2 regions of the Neorhizobium sp. P12A genome follow, and region 1 is predicted to be linked to the other one. Evidence: predicted binding sites of a transcription regulator. Region 1 holds the regulator's gene; the other holds the start of a gene.

Region 1 (4,209 bases):
TAGCGCCGCGCCGTCTTGATCGCGCATTCCAGCGCCTCGGCGCCGGAATTGGTGAAGAACACCTTGTCGGCAAAGGTGGCATCGGTCAGGCGCTTGGCCAGCACTTCCTGACCCGGCACTTCGTAGATATTCGACAGATGCCAGACCTTGTCCGCCTGCGCCTTCAGCGCGCCGACGACATGCGGATGACTATGACCGACCGAGGTAACGGCAACGCCTGCGCCGAAATCGAGATATCGCTCGCCGGTTTCCGTGATGAGCCAGACGCCTTCGCCTCGCTCAAACCGCAGTGGAGCACGCATATAGGTGTCGTACAGCGGGGTGGCGGTTGCCATGACGCAATTCTCCTCGGTCAAACCATGCTCGGACACGGATTTTCGCACTAAGAACCGGTCCGGAAAAATCAAAAATGCCGCCTCGCGGCGGCGTTGGCACTATTTACTTTTCGCACCGCGATGTCAACAAAACTGAGGATTTAGCAGGTGCGGCAGAGCGACCGTTTCGCGGTGGTATATTTGCAACTTCTTATGTTGCAAAAATGACTCTGCGGAACAGCAAGTTGGGGAAAACGCCGAAATCGATTCGAGATGATTCGAGCGACTCTTGTCACGGAGTCAGCCTCACACTAGGTTAAAACTCAATTACTAGACTGCATGCGGCGGAACTAGTCACCACAATTTAAGAGCGTTTTCAGCTCCAATATACTTGGGGCGATGGTGAGGGATTCTGCCATGAGAAACGCGACAGGCGGAGACAGGTCATGAATTGGACAGACGAGCGCGTTGAGAAGCTGAAGAAACTATGGTCCGAGGGCTTGAGCGCCAGCCAGATTGCCGCTCAGCTCGGCGGAGTGAGCCGAAACGCTGTCATCGGCAAGGTGCATCGCCTGAGCCTGCCGGGCCGCGCAAAAGCGGGCGGCACGGCCACAACGGCACGCGCTCCGAAGCGCAATGCCACTGTTCCGCGCGCGCCCACCTACGCCTCCCGCGTCGCAACCAGGACGGTTACCCGTCAGCAGGGCGCGACCATGCTCAAGGAAGAGATCGAAGTCGACGAGATGGAGGAAATGGAGTTCCGTCCGGCCTCCAACGTCGTCGTTCCGATCTCGCGTCGTCTCGGCCTGACGGAGCTTACCGAACGCACATGCAAGTGGCCGGTCGGCGACCCGCTGAAGGACGATTTCTATTTCTGTGGCTGCGAGTCCCCGGACTCTTCGCCCTACTGCACCTACCATCAGCGCCTCGCCTATCAGCCGGTAAATGACCGCCGGCGCGCGGCCCGCTAAACTCATATCGCCACAAAGAGAAAACGGGCCGCAAGGCCCGTTTTTCGTTTGGCTTTGAGCTGGAGACGGCTCACGCTTCCATGGAGTAGCCGGCACCGCGGACGGTCCGGATGACATCCTGCATGTTGGAGAAGTTCAGCGCCTTGCGCAGGCGACCGACATGAACGTCGACGGTACGCTCGTCGACATAGATATCGTGGCCCCAGACACCGTCCAGAAGCTGCGACCGCGAGAAGACCCTGCCCGGAGAGGACATCAGGAATTCGAGCAGGCGGAACTCCGTCGGTCCCAGGCGAACTTCGCGGCTCTTGCGATGGACGCGGTGCGTCTCGCGGTCGAGCTCGATGTCGCCACAGCGCAGGACCGTCGAGAGCACTTCCGGCCGGGCGCGACGCAGCATCGCCTTGACGCGGGCCATCAGTTCCGGGGTCGAGAACGGCTTGACGACATAGTCGTCCGCGCCGGTCGACAGTCCGCGCACGCGCTCGCTTTCCTCGCCCCTCGCCGTCAGCATGATGATCGGCAGGCGCTCGGTCTCCGGCCGCATGCGCAGCCGGCGGCAGAGCTCGATGCCGGACACGCCGGGGAGCATCCAATCCAGGATCAGAAGATCGGGGGTACGCTCCTGGAGGCGCATTTCAGCCTCGTCACCTCTCAGGATCGTGTCCACTTCGAAGCCTTCAGCCTCGAGATTATAGCGAAGAAGCACGCTCAGTGCTTCTTCGTCTTCTACGACAGCAACTCTAGGAACCATTCGTTTGTGGTCTCCTTCAACGGCGTGGGGTTATTCCGTCACGGCACCGACGGTATTGGCGGTATCATCCTTCGGGCGTTCGCCTTCGACCTGCGCACCGGTTGCCATGTAGTAGATCGTTTCGGCAATGTTGGTGGCGTGGTCGCCGATGCGCTCGATGTTCTTGGCGCAGAAGAGAAGATGCGTGCAGGTGGTGATGTTGCGCGGATCTTCCATCATGTAGGTGAGCATCTCGCGGAAGAGCGAGGTGTACATGGCATCGATTTCCTCGTCGCGTTCGCGGATCGAGACGGCCTTGTCAGGCGAGCGGGTCGTGTAGACGTCAAGCACTTCCTTCAGCTGGACGAGCGCCAGTTCGGAGAGATGCTCGATGCCGCGGGCGAGACGGCGCGGAACGCCCGTGCCCTGCACGGCGAGCACGCGCTTTGCGGTGTTCTTGCCGAGGTCGCCAACACGCTCCAGGTCGGCGGCGATACGGATCGAGCCCATGATTTCGCGCAGGTCGGCAGCCATTGGCTGGCGGCGGGCGATCGTGACGATCGCCTTGTCGTTGATCTCGCGTTCAGCGTGATCAAGGACGACGTCGTCGGAAATGACCTTCTGGGCCAGGGCAGCGTCGCCGTTGACCAGGGCGCGAACGCTGTCGCCGACCATCTGCTCCGACAGGCCGCCCATCTCCGAGATGCGGCGCGACAGGAACTTCAGATCTTCGTCGTAGGCTGAGAGAATGTGTGTCGAAACCATGTTTCTGTCCTCATATTGAAAGGGCGAGCGCACTCAGGGGCATCATCAACCGAAACGGCCCATGATGTAGTCCTGCGTGCGCTGATCGTCGGGATTGGTAAACATCTTGTCTGTGTCGTTCTCCTCGACCAATTGGCCGAGATGGAACATTGCGGTGCGTTGCGAAACGCGGGCTGCCTGTTGCATGGAGTGCGTCACGATGACGATCGTGAAATTCTCCCGTAGTTCATGAATGAGTTCCTCCACCTTGGCCGTCGCAATCGGGTCGAGCGCCGAGCACGGCTCGTCCATCAGAATGACCTCGGGACTGACGGCAACCGCGCGGGCGATGCAGAGGCGCTGCTGCTGGCCGCCGGAAAGGCTCGTGCCCGCCTCCAGGAGCCGATCCTTTACCTCACCCCACAGCCCCGCCCTCTGCAGGCTGGTCTCCACGATGTGGTCGAGATCGGCCTTCGACTTGTGAAGGCCGTGAATGCGCGGCCCATAGGCGACGTTTTCGTAGATCGACTTCGGGAACGGATTGGGCCGCTGGAACACCATGCCGACTCGGGCGCGCAGCTCGACGACATCAATCACCGTATCGTAGATGTCCTGATCGTCAAGCGTGATGCGGCCGGTCACCCGGCAATTCTCGATCGTATCGTTCATGCGGTTGAGGCTGCGCAGGAAGGTGGATTTTCCGCAGCCGGAGGGGCCGATCAGCGCCGTCACGGTGTTTTCGCGGATATTGAGGTTCACATCGAAAAGCGCGCGCTTTTCGCCGTAGAAGACAGAAACGTCCTGGCCGATCATCTTGTAGGGGGGAGTGATCATTTTCTGGCTCAGGGGCTTTCCGGCTGCGGTCTTGACCATGGTGTTCATCTTGTCCGCTCTCCTACCACCGGCGCTCGAAACGACGGCGCAACAGGATGGCTCCGATGTTCATCGCGACGAGAAAGATGAGGAGGACGATGATCGCTCCCGACGTCCGTTCGACAAAGGCGCGCTCGGCCTCGTTGGACCACATGTAGATCTGGACCGGCAGCGAAGTCGACGGATCGAGCGGTGACGTGGGGTAGCTGGTGACGAAGGCAACCATGCCGATGAGGAGCAGCGGTGCCGTCTCGCCCAGCGCATGCGCCAGGCCAAGGATCGTGCCTGTCAGGATGCCCGGCATGGCGAGCGGCAGCACATGATGAAACACCACCTGCATGCGCGAGGCGCCAAGGCCGAGCGCGGCGCTGCGGATCGACGGCGGCACGGCTCTGAGCGCTGCACGCGTGGCAATGATGATCATCGGCAAGGTCATCAGGCTGAGGACGAGCCCTCCGACCAGGGAGGCGGAGCGCGGAAGACCGGCAAAATTGATGAAGACAGAGAGGCCGAGCAGGCCGTAGACGATCGACGGCACGGCGGCGAGATTGTTGATGTTCACCTCGATCAGATC
Region 2 (4,209 bases), on a different contig from region 1:
GCAGCTCGGCGAGAGCCGCATCCAGATCGGCGCCGCAGTCAACTTTTCGGAAGTATCGTCCAGTGTGATAGCCTGGGCTGCGCAGCAGCAGGGGATAGCCGAAGATTTCAGCCTGTTCCGGCACCTGAGCGTGTTTGACCAGCACCATGCGGGGTGCCCTGACATGCGGCAGGTTCCTCACGCGGTTGGCATTGGAAATTCGGTCCGTCCCACGAACGCGATCCGGCGGATTGACAACGGGGGCTTTACCCAAAGCCAGGACGCGGTCGGCCGCATCGAGTGCGGCCTGACAGATGTCGGCATCGCCGATGGCGTTGAAGATGACCTGATGCGGCGGAAGCGGTGTTGCCGTGTCGAAGCCTTCGACGACAAGCATAGAGACCGCGAACAGCTTGTCGCTGAGCACGAAGCGCGTCGGGATATTTCCGCCGACGGCCGACACCAGAACGAGCACCTGGCACGGCACACCTTCGCCTCGATAGGGCTGAAAGGTCAGCTCGGCGGGCCGATAGCTTTTCTGCCGATGGTCTTCAGCAGCTTCCCAATCACCGAGATTCTGCAGGAGATGGGCCATGCTGCGATGGACGTCGGGATGATCGGGAGCGAGACGAAGCGCGACTTCGAGTTCGGCGCCCGCCTCGGTGTATTCACCATTTGCGATCAGGGAATTGGCATAGTTGACACGGCCGATGACATTGTCCGGGTGCCGCCTCACTGCTTCAGCATAGGCAAGACGCGCGGCGCTGCGAAAATCGGTCTTCTCGAGAAGATTGCCGAGGTCGTTGAGGGCTCCAAAATGATTGATATCCACGGCAAGGATCGCCAGGTAACCCTGCTTCGCCTCGTCATATCGACCATTGGCCGCCAATAAGGTGGCCTCGCGGAACATCAGGGCTATGTCCGGCCGATCCCCGGTCGTTTCAATATCCGCGGGAAAAGTCTCTGACGTCACGCCACACTCCATCCGGCCGATCGCCACTCATGTCGACCGCCGATTTTTCTTATACTGTCGCCGCTCACAGATCGCCGCGCCGGATGACAAACTGCACCCGCTCTCCTGCGTAGCGGGTTTCGTGGTAGACGATCGGCCGTCCTTCCAGATCGATGTCGACGCTCTCCACGAACAACACCGGCGATGAATCCGACTGTTTCAGATGTTTCACATCCTCCGGCGATGGCATCCTGGCAGTGCAGCGCGTTACGTCGCGTCGGTAATCGGTCACGCCGTAGTGCGCCAAAGCCTTGGTCATCGAGTAATTTTCCCGGTATCTCTCCCCGAAACCCGGAAACCGCTCGGCGGAAAGATAGGTCTCGGCCACGGAAATCGGGATGTCGTCGGCTTCGCCGATCAATGAGATAAAAACGGCGAGGTCGCCTTCGGCCATGTTCAGCGTCTCGGCCGCCTTGCCGTGGGCCGGCCGTTCGTCGACGACGATGAGCGTGTGGGCCGGTTCGCGGCCCTGTGCTGCGACATTGGTGCTAAAGCGCGTCCGCTCGCCGATTTCATAGTCCAGCATCTCCGGAACGACATAGGAGCCGCCGCCCTTCCGCTTGAACAGCAGGCCCCGCTGCACCAGAGCTGCGATCGCTTGGCGCGCCGTATGCCGATTGACGCCGAATTCCTCGGCGAGATCGAACTCCGATGGAAGCCGGCCGTTTCCCTTGAAACGCCCGTCCTTCACCTGTTGTAAGAGAGCCGCCTCGATCTGTTTCCATAGCGGCCCGTCTCGCCCGTCATGCCGCACCTGTTCCGCTGCCATTCCTGCACCCGTCATTCTCTGGTCGACTCGCCGTCATATTATGGCGACCGGACGCCACCCGAAACCATTCAATTTGCCGCTGGTATCTAGCAGGCCATTGTCACGAAGCTGAAACAAAATCTGTCTAGACAGATTTCTGTCAAAGACAATTTTGAGTGAGCTGCGGACAATCGCGACATGGCCGAACTGAGTCTATCCAATCTGACGAAGAACTATGGCCTGACGCCAGTGCTTCGCGACGTCTCGCTCGACATTGCGCATGGCGAATTCCTGACGCTGCTCGGGCCGAGCGGCTGCGGAAAGTCGACGCTTTTGAGGATTATCGCCGGGCTGGACGTCCAGGATGGCGGAAGCCTTTCCATCGGCGGCAGGAACGTCGATGGCCTGCGCCCTCGCGCCCGCGACGTGGCCATGGTCTTCCAGTCCTATGCGCTTTATCCGCACATGACGGTCGCTGCCAACATGGCGTTGCCGCTCAGGATGAGACGCCTTTCGGCTGGGCAACGCCTGCCGCTCATCGGTCGTTTTCTTCCCGGTACAAGTCGGACCGGCGCCGAGATCGATGCTGCCGTTGCCACCACTGCCAATGCGCTCGGCATCGGCCATCTCCTCGGTCGCAAACCCGGGCAACTCTCCGGCGGGCAACGACAGAGAGTGGCGGTCGGGCGTGCGATGGTCCGTGATCCCACTGTCTTCCTGATGGACGAGCCGCTCTCGAATCTGGATGCCAAGCTGCGCGTCCAGATGCGCACTGAAATCAAGGAACTGCATAAACGGCTCGGCGTCACCTTCGTCTACGTCACGCATGACCAGGCAGAAGCCATGACGCTGTCCGACCGTGTGGCTGTCATGCTCGACGGCGAGCTGCTGCAGGTGGGCAAGCCGCAGGACATCTATGCCGATCCGACAGATCGGCGCGTTGCGGAATTCGTCGGCTCGCCGAAGATCAACATGCTGACGGCAGTTGTCCGCGAGCGTGGTCGGGTCGAGGCCGCTGGCATGGCGTTGCCGCTGATAGTCGGCCAGCCAGCGGGAACGGCGCTGACGCTTGGTATCAGGCCCGAAGCGTTCCAGCTCGGCGCTCGCGACGGTAAGGATGCCTTTCGCGGACGCGTCCGCCTTGTCGAACATCTCGGTTCCGACCTCTTCGTGCATCTTGACGCCGAAGGCCTCGAAGAGCCGCTCATCGCACGCCTGCCGGTGGAACAGACATCGGAGGCTGCAATTGGCAGGATGCTTGAAATGACGGTCGCGCCTGACCGCTTGCTGGTCTTCGATAAGACCGGGCGACGCCTCAGGCCGAGCGCAGAGATCGTGACGGTTCGGGGGTATGTCCGATGACGGTCACGGCAGACATTATGGTGAAGGAGCAATCTTCGCCAAACGGCGTCTCCAGCGCTGCGGCGAAAGCTGTGGCGCTCCACGAAATGATGGCGGCCTTGATGCTCGCCGGGCCCGCAACGCTCGCGCTGATCGCGCTCTTCATCCTGCCTGTTCTGTGCGTGTTCGGCATTGCCCTTACCGACTGGCAGTTCGGCGCAACGAGCCTGAATTTTGTCGGATCGGCCAATTTCCGCGCGGTATTCGACGATCCGGATTTTCGTACGTCCATCGCAAACACGTTCGTCTACGTGTTGATCGTTGTGCCTGCGACCGTCATTCTCGGCCTGCTGGTCGCAATTCTGGTCGAGAGCGGCGAGAGTCTGCGGTCCTTCTACAGGGCAGTGCACTTCCTTCCCTACATGGCCATGCTCGCCGCCATAGCGATTTCCTGGGAAGGACTTCTCCATCCGACAATCGGGCTGGTCAATCACGTCTTCGCTGCCCTTGGTCTTCCGACCGCCAACTGGCTGCGCAATGAAAACACCGTGCTCGCGTCGCTCGCCGTCATCGGCATATGGCAGAATCTCGGTTTCGCCATGGTGCTGTTTCTCGCGGGTCTCAAGGCAATCCCTGGGGATCTCTATGACGCAGCGAGCGTCGACGGCGCCGATCTCTGGCTTGATCGGCTAAGAACGGTGACATTGCCCATGCTCGGGCCGACGACAATGTTCGTCGTGATCGTCGTCGCCCTTGATGCCTTCAGGGTCTTCGACACGGTCCAAATCCTTACCCAGGGTGGGCCGAACCACGCGTCGGACGTGTTGCTCTACACGCTCTATCGTGAAGGCTTCAACTATCTGCGCACCGGCTACGGCGCTGCCGTCACCATCGTCTTCCTGGCAATTGTCGTCACGCTGACGCTCGTCCAGGCCCGCATCATGGACAGAAGGGTGCATTATTCATGAGCCCTTCCCGCTCCTATCTCGGCGGCCTCGGCCGGCATGCGGCCCTGTTGCCGACGACCCTTTTTGCGCTGGTTCCCTTCATCTGGATGCTCAGCCTCTCGCTGAAGCCACCGGAAGAAATCTTCGGCTCGCCCTTCGCTCTGCTGCCGCAGCATTGGGAT

The links. The regulator PhoB, encoded in region 1, activates phosphate uptake and scavenging genes when phosphate is short. The targets are predictions, from matches to a motif close to TGTCATNNANCTGTCAT.
Region 2: a site for PhoB is predicted at 1,859-1,875, ahead of phnF (phosphonate metabolism transcriptional regulator PhnF). Genes of this name have one in related genera too.

What each region holds. Positions count from the first base shown of each region.
Region 1 is NZ_QOVX01000002.1:464,995-469,203, reverse strand. It holds gene DTW90_RS08345 (aspartate aminotransferase family protein) at 1-335, opposite strand, end outside; gene DTW90_RS08340 (GcrA family cell cycle regulator) at 761-1,285, shown strand; gene phoB (phosphate regulon transcriptional regulator PhoB) at 1,356-2,039, opposite strand; gene phoU (phosphate signaling complex protein PhoU) at 2,070-2,783, opposite strand; gene pstB (phosphate ABC transporter ATP-binding protein PstB) at 2,829-3,644, opposite strand; gene pstA (phosphate ABC transporter permease PstA) at 3,658-4,209, opposite strand, start outside.
Region 2 is NZ_QOVX01000005.1:251,733-255,941, reverse strand. It holds gene DTW90_RS17480 (tetratricopeptide repeat protein) at 1-952, opposite strand, end outside; gene phnF (phosphonate metabolism transcriptional regulator PhnF) at 1,017-1,760, opposite strand; gene DTW90_RS17470 (ABC transporter ATP-binding protein) at 1,938-3,101, shown strand; gene DTW90_RS17465 (sugar ABC transporter permease) at 3,098-4,048, shown strand; gene DTW90_RS17460 (carbohydrate ABC transporter permease) at 4,045-4,209, shown strand, end outside.